Regions from separate parts of the Halorhodospira sp. M38 genome, predicted to be linked through region 1. Evidence: riboswitches for the same ligand, from Rfam matches in the RefSeq annotation. Region 1 holds a riboswitch; each other region holds the start of a gene.
The links. Region 1 has a riboswitch for cobalamin ahead of LRA98_RS00095 (ABC transporter substrate-binding protein). Riboswitches for the same ligand answer to the same signal wherever they lie in the genome.

Region 1 (3,269 bases):
TGCACCTTGAGGCGATTCGCGAGCTCGAGCCGCGATGGCGCCGGGAGTTGCCCGCCGGGGCGCTGGTGGTGAGCAACACGTTCCGCATCCCGGGCTGGCAACCGTGCGCCGTGCACCGGCCGCCCGTGCGCCTGGACGCCCCGGTCTATCTCTACCGGATTCCGCGGGCCTGTCGCGCTCGTTTGGACGTGTGCGGCTAGCTCAGCGGTGGCCGTGGCGCTGTCTGATCGCCTCGATCTCGGCGCCCCGGCGCAGGAAAGCCTCCACGCACTCCCCGCACAGCTTGCCCGCCTTTGCCTCGGCTCGCAGGGTCTCGGCAGCCTCGGCGAAACCCCAAGGCCGTTTGTAGGGGCGCTCGCTGGTCAGGGCGTCGAAGACGTCGGCGACGGCCACAATGCGCCCCTCCAGCGGGATCTGCTCGCCGCGTGCACCGGTCGGATACCCGCTGCCGTCAAGGCGCTCGTGGTGGTAGGCGACGATGTTGCGCATGATGGCCGCCCGCCGGTCCTCGCTCAGCCCCAGCTCCTCGGTCATCGCCAGCACCATGGCCACGCCGCGGCTGACGTGCTCGCGCATCTGCGCGAACTCCTCGTCGGTGAGCCGGCCGGGCTTGAGCAGGATGCCGTCGGGGACGGCAATCTTGCCCACGTCATGCACCGGGGCGAACTGATAGACCATCTCGATGTATTCGTCGCCGAGACCGTGAGCTGCGGCCAGCTCGAGAGCGATCAGTCGGCTGTACTCCGCCATCCGGGCGAGGTGGCCACCGGTCTCGTCGTCCCGCGCACGGCCGAAGGCCATGGCCGTGCGCGCCGCGCCGCGCAGGGTCTGCGTGGTGCGGATGGAGGTGATGGCGAGCAAGCGGGCCAGGTCGATGTAAGGCGCCAGCCGCTCGACGACGGCCTCCGAGAAGTAGCCCGGCCGCCGGGAGTTGAGGAACAGGAAGCCGAAGAAATTCTCGTCGTGCTGCAGCGGCAGGATCATCCCGGCGCGCAACCCGCTCTCGCGGATGCTGACGGTGTGCGGTTTCGGGCTGGGGTGTTCCCGGTAGTCGTCGATGATGCGCACCTGCGGCGCCTCGGCCAGGGCGCGCAGGGTGGGGGCCTCGCCTAGCCGGGTCTCGTAGTGATCCAGGGGGCTGGGGGCATCGCCGCTGGCGCCGTAGGTCTTGAGACGGTTGGCGTCCGGTTCGTAGATGGCGACGGCGATGCGGTGGATCGCGCCGCCGGGCAGCGCTTGGTTGATATGGCAGCGCAGGCGTTCAAAGCGCTCGCTAAGGCGCAGGTGCGGTTCCTGGTCGCTCAGCGGCAGGGTATCCAGCGCGTCGGTGACTATGTCACCCGCCTGGGGGCAGGGTGAATTCGCGTCTGTGCCCATGACATCTCCGTCGGGGGGTCGGGAGGGGTCGCGGGCGTCCATACCCTTCTTTGATACGGCGCAATTGTGCCATAAAGTTCGAGGTTGTGGCCATCGGCCCGGCTGGGCGCCCGATCGGGCCGCGTTGACAGTTGCCCCGAGCCGGCCGTAGAGTCCAGCCTCCCCAGGTGACCTGGCAGTTACCATCGCTGCCGGGGCCGTTCCCCGCCGCGTGGTCCGCCCGACAGCGCCGGGGACGGTCGGGAAGTCGGTGCGCACTGCGGCCCGGGCGGGCGCAGGCAAGGCCGACGCTGTCCCCGCAACGGTAGGCGAGAGTGGGCGCTGCATCGCCACTGCATCCACGGTGTCCCTGGCACCCGGTGCGGGAAGGCGCGGCGCCCGGGGTTCGACCCCGCTCGCGAGCCCGGAGACCGGTCTGGGGGTCGCAGCCACACGGCGGGGAACCGTGCGTGGCGGTGACGGTAGCTTCAGCCGCGCCCTGTCCCAGCGCCACGGCGTGCCCGTTTCCGACCCGCTCCCCGCATGGCGTACTGGATCCAGTGACTGGAGGAGCCATGCACCGCAATCCATGCATCGCCCTCGTGGCCGGGGTCGGCCTTATCCTCGGCGGGTGCGGGGATGCCCTCGACGATGATCCGGATGGAGGGGGTGCCCGGGAAACCCGTGAGGTTGAGGATATGCTCGGCCGCAGCGTGGAGGTCCCGGAATCGGCCGAGCGGATCGCCACGGTCAATGTCGACGCCTTCCGAATGGCGCTCCACCTGGGGGTTGAGGAGCGCCTGGTGGGCATCCCGAGCGATATGTACGGCTCGCGTTTCTCCGAGGCGAAGCCCATTGAGGTCGAGGCCTTCGGGCGCCTTGACGAGGTGGCCATGGTCGGCGGCGGCCAGCCCGGTTCGGAGTTCAGTGCCGAGCGGGTGCTCGCCACGGAGCCGGATCTGTTTATCTACTGGGCCTTCAGCCGCGGTGATGACGATCAGGCGATGGCCGAACAGGCAGAACGCTACGAGCAACAGCTGGGCGTGCCGGTGGTGGCGCTGAACACCCTGGGCCGGGAACGGGCGTCGCAGGAGGCCGTCGAGGAGCAGATCGAACAGGCCTACCGGCTCCTCGGCGAAGTGTCCGGTCGCGAGGAGCGGGCCGAAGAGCTGCTCGATTTCTACCACGCAACGGTCTCCGCCGTGCAGCAGCGGGTCGCTGGCGAGCAGCCGCCTCGAGTCTATCTGGCCCACCGGCGCAATCTCTACAACCACGTCTCCTTCTACTTCCCCGTCGAGCTGCTCGGTGCCGAGATGGTCACTGCCGGCCGGGCCGGCGACGATGGCGAGGTCAGTGCCGAGGAGCTGCTGAGCTGGGATCCCCAGCATATCCTCCTCCACACACCGTCCCGAGCGAGTCGCGTGGAACGCGCCGAGGTGCTCGACGATGAGCGCTTGTCCGGTGTAGCAGCCATCGAGGCGGAGCGTATCCACCGCTTCAAGGGCACCTACATGGGCTGGGACCTGGCGACGGGGTTGATCGATCTGGTGCACATGGCTCGGGGCCTCTACCCGGAGGCCATGGCAGGCGTCGATCTCCGCGACCGCGGCGAGGAGATTCTGGAGGTCTTCTACGGTGACCCCGGTCTCTACGACCGGCTCATGGAGCTCAGCAGCCTCGAGGATGGCTGAGTTGACCGTCGGCACCCCCGTCCGGCCGGCGCCACCGCGGGGCCTCATTGACGACTACACGCGCGCGATCCGGGCCAAGACGCTGGTGCTGCTCGGCCTGGCGGTAGCCCTGGTGGCTACGGCGGGCTTTGGCTTGGCGCTGGGCCCGATGGGCATCCCGCTGAGCGAGGTGGTGCAGGCGCTGGTGGCTCGGCCGCTCGGGGCGTCGTGGGTCAGCGCGCA
Region 2 (3,269 bases), on a different contig from region 1:
AGGGTGACGTCGGCCGGCACCGACAGCGCGGCCGCCGCCTCGCGGATGCCCTGCTCGATGTAGCCCCGCGGACCGGGGTTGATCGCCGGCTCGCCGGCGGCGACGGGCAGACCGCTGCGGCGCACCGTGCCCACGCCGGGGCCGGCGCGCAGCCGCACCCCGCCGCCCGGTGTGCCAGGGCGTGCGGTCACCGAGACCAGGGCGCCGTGGGTGACGTCGGGGTCGTCACCGGCGTCCTTGATGACGCCGGCCCGCGCCCAGCCGTCGCCGCAGGCCTGAGCGGCCAGGGCGAAGGCCGGGGCCCGTTCCCGCGGCAGGCGGACGGTGACCGGATCGGGGAAGGCGCCGCTGACCAGACCCGTGAAGGCCGCCCGCGCCGCGGCGGCGGCGCAGGCGCCGGTGGTCCAGCCGCGGCGCAGGGCGGTGCCGGCAGCGGTCTCGGTGGAGGGTTCGGGATCTTGCGCCATGCGCTGATCCTAACCCAGACGAGGGTCCGCCGCCGCCGGGCGTCGCCCCCGCAACCACGCCAGCGCCTGCTCGACGTCGATGGCCACCTCCGCCTCCGGCGGGTCCGGCGGGCGCTCGACCATCACGATGCGGACTCCGCAGTCCCGGGCCGCATCCAGTTTGCTGCGGGTGGCGGCCCCGCCGGCGTTCTTGGTGACCAGGGTGTCGATGCCGTGCTCGCGGAGCAGGCGGCACTCGTCGGCGTAATGGAACGGCCCGCGTTGGAAGAGGATCCGGGCTCCGGGCGGCACCCGCTCCGGCGGCTCCAGGCAGCGGATCCAGTAGTGGTGGTGGGGGGCGGCGCAGAAGGCCGGGACCTCCTGATTGCCGATGGTCAGCAGTACCCGGCCTGGTTGCGGACCCAGCGCCTGGGCGGCGGCGGCCATATCGGCCACCCGGTGCCACTGCTCGTCCGGTCCCGGTTGCCACGCCGGCCGACGCACCGCCAGCAGGGCCGTCCCCGTCTGGCGGGCGGCTGCTGCCGCGTTGGCCGAGATGCCGGCGGCGAAGGGGTGGGTGGCATCCACCAGGCAGTGCACGCCGTGCTGCTGCAGGTACGCGGCCAGGCCGCCGGCGCCCCCGAATCCGCCGCGATGGACCGGCAAGCGGGGCAGGCGGGGGCGGCGGGTTACCCCGGCCACCGAATAGACCGCGGCGATGCCGGGCTCCTGCTCCAGCGCCTGGCCCAGTGCCAGCGCCTCGCCGGTACCGCCAAGGAGCAGGACACGCAGCGGCTCAGGCGCCATGGCGGGCCGGGGCAGTGGTCTGTGCCAGTCGGTGCCGGTGCATCACGTCTCCTTTGGACGCCGGGGTGCGGCGGTTTGACGGCGAGGCTCAGGCTGCCTAGAGTACCAAGCTCCTCAGGTGCCCCGCGCGAGCAGCGGCGGGGTGAAACGGGAAGACCGGTCCAGCCGCACCCAGCGGCGAGTCCGGCGCTGCCCCCGCAACGGTAGGTGGGGGGCGGGTCATCAAAGCCACTGCAAGGCGCCGTCGTTCGGCGGCGGGCCCTGCGGGAAGGCGATCCGCCCGGGGTCACCGACCCCACCCACAAGCCCGGAGACCGGCCTGAGGGAACCCAGGTGCCGCGGGAGGCGGCAGACCGGGGCAGGCCTCCGTTTGCCGGGCGCAAGCGCGATCCCTCCCCCATCCCTGTCTTCCTCCCTGCGGTGGTACCGAACCGACGCGCGTGCGGGTGGCGCGCGGCAGGGAGGAAAATATGTCCAGCAACACCACCAGCCGGGTCGCCGCGGGCGTGGCGGCCGGCCTGATCGTGGGCAGTGTCCCGGCCATGGCCGATACCGACGGCGAGTCGGCACAACTCGCCCCCCTCGTGGTCACGCCGACCCGGATGACCCAGACCGTCGACGAATCCCTGTCCTCCGTCTCCGTCATCGACCGCGACGAGATCGACCGCCAGCAGCCGCGGCAGGTCTCGGACCTGCTGCAGGGGCGGGCGGGGACGAGCCTGGCAAGCAACGGCCCGTTCGGGAAAGACACCAGTCTCTTTATGCGTGGCACCGAATCGGACCACACCCTGCTGCTGGTCGATGGGGTGCCGATGAATTCGGCAACCTCTGGAGGGGCGGCCTGGCAGTATCTGCCCCCGGCCGAGATCGACCGCATCGAGGTGGTGCGCGGGCCGCGCACCAGCGTCTACGGCGCCGATGCCATCGGCGGCGTGGTGCAGGTCTTCACGCGCCAGGGGGAGGAGGGGCCGCCGCGTTTCCGCGCCTTTGGCGGCGCCGGCTCATTCAATACCCACGAATTCGGGGTGGGCGTCTCCGGCGGGACCGCGGCGAGCCGCTACGCGCTCTCGGCCAGCCACTACGAGACGGACGGGATCAACGTTCAGGACGGCGCAGGGGATGAGGATCCCGACGGCTTTGAGAACACCAGCTTCAGCGGCCGTTTCAGCCATCGGTTGAACGGTGGTGCTGAACTCTTCGCGACGGGCATGCGCTCGCAAGGCGAGACCGAATTCGATGCGAACGATGGTGAAGAGGGCTGGACCGACCACGTCTTCCAGGCTCTCCGGGGCGGTGTCCGCGGGGACCTAACCGAGCGATGGTTTAGCGAGCTGGCGGTCTCCCAGGCGAAGGACGAGCAGGACACCTTCGACAGTAGTCGCGGTGAGTCCTGGTATTACACCGAGCGCCATGAGGTGAGTTGGCGGAACGAGCTGTATTGGGGCGCCGGGCACATCTGGGCCTTCGGCGGTGACTGGCGAGATGAGCAAGTCGATACCGCCGACGATTACGACGAGACCAGTCGCTACAACGCCGGCGCCTACACGCAGCTGGAGCTGGATCTGGGTCGCCACGATGTTGGCAGCAGCCTGCGCTACGACGACAACGAGGCCTACGGCGACAATGTGACCGGTCAGGTCGCCTGGGGGTTCGATGCGACGGATCGACTCCGGCTCCGTTCGAGTTATGGGACGGCCTTCAAAGCGCCGACATTCAATCAGCTTTTTGATCCTTCGAATGGGAATTCCGATCTTTCACCCGAGGAGTCCATCTCTGCAGAGCTGGGTGCACGCTGGCGGGTGCGAGATGGGTACCTGGACGCCGCTGTTTTTCAGACCGATATCGACGATCTGATCCAGGGGTGGCCTCCTGTCAACGTCAATGATAAGGCCCGCATCCGCGGCGCCGAGCTGGAGGCGGGTGCCCACTGGCAGGAATGGCAGATCTCCGGCGCCTTCACCTACCTTGATCACGAAGACCGGGAGACAGGTGATGAGCTTGCCCGGCGCCCCAACG
Region 3 (3,269 bases), on a different contig from region 1:
GAGGGGGCCGGCTCGCCGGCAGAGCCCAATCTCCGCCAGGGGGATATCGCCAACATGGGCTTCGCCGAGGTTGCCGACGTCCCGGTCTGGCTGGTGGGCGATATCGACCGCGGCGGCGTCTTCGCCTCCCTGCTCGGCACCCTGGAGTGGCTTGACGCCGCCGACCGGCGCCGGGTCGAGGCACTGATTATCAACCGCTTCCGCGGCAGCCCCGAGCTGCTCGGCGAGGCGCCGGCGCAGCTCGCCGAGCGCGGCGGCGTGCCGGTGATCGGCGTGGTCCCGGCGGTGCCCGATCTGCACCTGCCCGAGGAGGACGCCCCCTACCGGATGGCCGGGCCGCGCGGCTCCGGCGGCGCCCTGCAGGTGGTGGCGGTGGCCTATCCGCGGATGAGCAACCACGACGACCTCGATGCCCTGGATGCGGAGTCCGGGGTCCACGTCCGCTTCGCCCGGCAGCCGCGGGATCTCGACGGGGCGGATCTGATCGTCCTGCCCGGCTCCAAGCATGTCTTCTCGGATCTGGCCTGGCTGCGTGAATCCGGCGTGGCCGAGGCGCTGCTGCGCCACTGTCGGTATGGAGGCCGGGTGGTCGGGCTGTGTGGCGGGCTGCAGATGCTCGGCGAGCACATCGAGGACCCGGAGGGCGTCGAGGGCGGTGGCAGCGCCCCGGGCTTGGGCCTGCTGCCGGTGCGCACCCGCCTGGCGGCGACCAAGCAGCTGGCCGAGGTGCACGGCCACGCCGAGTGGCCGGCGCCGGTGGCCGTCACCGGCTACGAGATCCACCACGGCGTCACCGGTGCCCAGCAGGGCCTCTTCCCCTTCGTGGCACGCTCCGACGACGGCCGCGTGCTCGGTAGCTACCTCCACCGGCTCTTCGACAGCGGGCCGTTCCGCCGCGCCCTGCTGGTGGAGTGGTTCGCCCTGGAGGGCGAGGGGGGCGATGAGCAGGCGCGCATCGAGGCGGAGCTGGATCGCCTTGCCGACACCCTGGAGCAGGCCCTGGAACCCGCCTGGCTGGAGGCGCTCGGCGTGCCGGGGCGCCGCTCCGGCTAGGCGGGCCCCTCGCGCGCACGCCGCCGCGCCCCGCTGCGGCGGTTTTTGGGGCCTGCGACCAAGCGCCCGATGCTCTCGTTTGCCCCGTGGCCGCGGGGCCGGATAGACTCCTGCCCTTCGATGTGGGTGCCCCGGGGTGCGATCCGCGCCCGGGGGTTAAACGGGAAGTCCGGTCCAGCTGCACCCAGCAGTGAAGCCGGCGCTGCCCCCGCAACGGTAGGTGGGTGTGCGGATCACCCGGCCACTGCGGAGTAGCCGTCGCAAGGCGGTCTCCGTGGGAAGGCGATCCGCAACGACGCATCCAGCGTCCCCCACGAGCCCGGAGACCGGCCCACAGCAACCCACGATACGGCGTGCGGGCGGCGCGCCTGGGGGTGAGTGTGCCGGTGATCCTACCTGTCCGGCGGCGGCGCTGCAGCCGTCGCCGCTCCCCCAGAACCAGTCGCCAGCGCCCGTCGCAAGACGAGGAGCGCTGATGAACATGTATCCGAACGATCGAAAACCCGGGCGCCTGCTCGGTGCCCTTCTGGCCACGGCCGTGTCGGTCCCGGCCTACGCTGCGGACAACGACCCACCGATCGCTTCCTCCACCGATCTGTCACCGGTGCGCATCGAGGCCGGTGGCGATCCCCTGGGGCGCGGCGTGGACAGCGAAGCGCTGCAGCGGCGCCAGGCCTCCAGCAGCGCCGAGATCTTCCGCGGCGAGGCCTCGGCCGGGGTCGGCGGTGGCAGCCGCAACGCCCAGCGCCTCTACCTGCGCGGTGTCGAGTCGAGCAACCTCAACGTCAGCGTCGATGGCGCCCGCCAGGGGCGCAATCTTCACCAGCACCGCGGTGGCCTGACCGGCCTCGACCCGGATCTGCTGCGGTCGGCCGATCTCGACCCGCGTCCGGCGGCGGACCAGGGCCCCGGTGCCCTGGGGGGGTCGGTTCGCTTTGAGACCGTGGATGCCCAGGACCTGCTCGACCCCGACGAGGAGATCGGGGCCCGCCTGCGCGCCGGCTACGCCAGCGCCGACGAGGCCGAGCGCGGCTCGGCCACCGCCTTCGGCCGGCTGGGTGGCGACTGGGGCGCCCTGGCCCACATCGGCGCGGTCAACCGGGACGACTATCGCGTTGGCGGCGGCGGGAGCATGCCGTACTCCGGCGGCCGCGACCGCGACTACCTGGCCCGCATCAGCCGGGTTCCGGCCAGCGGGCACCAGCTGCGCTTCGGCGTGCAGCGCAACACCTTCGAGGGGGACCACCACTACGGCTCCTGGGGCAGTGACTTCGGCGACCCGCGCGAGACCACCCGGCAGGATCCGGTGGGCCAGGAGCAGCGGCGCGAGACCTGGACCGCCGAGCACCGCTACCAACCGGCCGACCCCCACGTGGACTGGCAGGCCCGGGTCTACCGCAACGACAACCGCCTCGAGCGCCAGGATGAGGGCACCGCCACCCGGGCCGTGGAGCACGGTGGCGACGTGCGCAACACCTTCACCCTGGACGCCGGGCCGACCCGTCACCGGCTCACCGCCGGCTTCGATTACTACACCGAGGACGGGCGCATCGGCCAGACCGACGGCCCGCGGCTCAGCCACCGCTCGCGCAACTTCGGCGCCTTCCTGCAGAACCGGATGCGTTGGGAGCGGCTGCGCCTCTCGGCGGGGCTGCGCTTCGACGACTACAACACGGACCTGGTGGAGCAGGATCTGGACGGCGACGCCGTCTCGCCCAACCTTAGCGCGGAGCTGGAGATGAGCGCCGGCTGGAGTGCGTTTGCCGGCTACGGCGAGGCGGTCAGCGGCGCCGGCGTCCTGCCCATCGGCTGGCTGCAGTTCATCGACGATGAGGAGACCAACCTCAACGACGGCGAGCCGTTCGAGGCCGAGGAGTCGCGCCGCACGGAGGGGGGGCTGCGCTACCAGGGGCGGGATTGGATCACGGCCCGCGACCGCTTCGACTTCGAGGCGACGCTCTTCGAGACGCGCATCAAGAACAGTCTGACTCGCACGGATAGCGGGTACCCCGGGGAATCAGCAGGTCATGACTATATCGACGGGATCATTGAGCGCGACCCGGTCCGCCTGCGTGGCTACGAACTGCGCGCCGCCTGGGGCGTGGGCCCCTACGACGCCCGGCTCTCGTTTCTCAGCGCCGAGGCCGTCGACGACGACGGCGACCCGGTGGGGGTGATCCGGCGCCTGGGTGGGGGCGGCGGTGACCGCCTGGTCT

Region 2: it holds a riboswitch for cobalamin, as region 1 does, so the genes downstream of both, LRA98_RS02930 (TonB-dependent receptor domain-containing protein) here and LRA98_RS00095 (ABC transporter substrate-binding protein) in region 1, are expected to answer to the same signal.
Region 3: it holds a riboswitch for cobalamin, as region 1 does, so the genes downstream of both, LRA98_RS03030 (TonB-dependent receptor plug domain-containing protein) here and LRA98_RS00095 (ABC transporter substrate-binding protein) in region 1, are expected to answer to the same signal.

Annotation. Positions count from the first base shown of each region.
Region 1 covers NZ_JAJNQP010000001.1:14,666-17,934, forward strand. Annotated here, with positions in the region: gene LRA98_RS00085 (class I SAM-dependent methyltransferase) at 1-200, shown strand, start outside; gene LRA98_RS00090 (HD-GYP domain-containing protein) at 202-1,377, opposite strand; cobalamin riboswitch at 1,618-1,790, shown strand; gene LRA98_RS00095 (ABC transporter substrate-binding protein) at 1,932-3,047, shown strand; gene LRA98_RS00100 (FecCD family ABC transporter permease) at 3,040-3,269, shown strand, end outside.
Region 2 covers NZ_JAJNQP010000003.1:33,936-37,204, forward strand. Annotated here, with positions in the region: gene LRA98_RS02920 (cobalt-precorrin-5B (C(1))-methyltransferase) at 1-467, opposite strand, end outside; gene LRA98_RS02925 (cobalt-precorrin-6A reductase) at 477-1,253, opposite strand; cobalamin riboswitch at 1,353-1,590, shown strand; gene LRA98_RS02930 (TonB-dependent receptor domain-containing protein) at 1,724-3,269, shown strand, end outside.
Region 3 covers NZ_JAJNQP010000003.1:54,635-57,903, forward strand. Annotated here, with positions in the region: gene LRA98_RS03025 (cobyric acid synthase) at 1-1,053, shown strand, start outside; cobalamin riboswitch at 1,161-1,402, shown strand; gene LRA98_RS03030 (TonB-dependent receptor plug domain-containing protein) at 1,529-3,269, shown strand, end outside.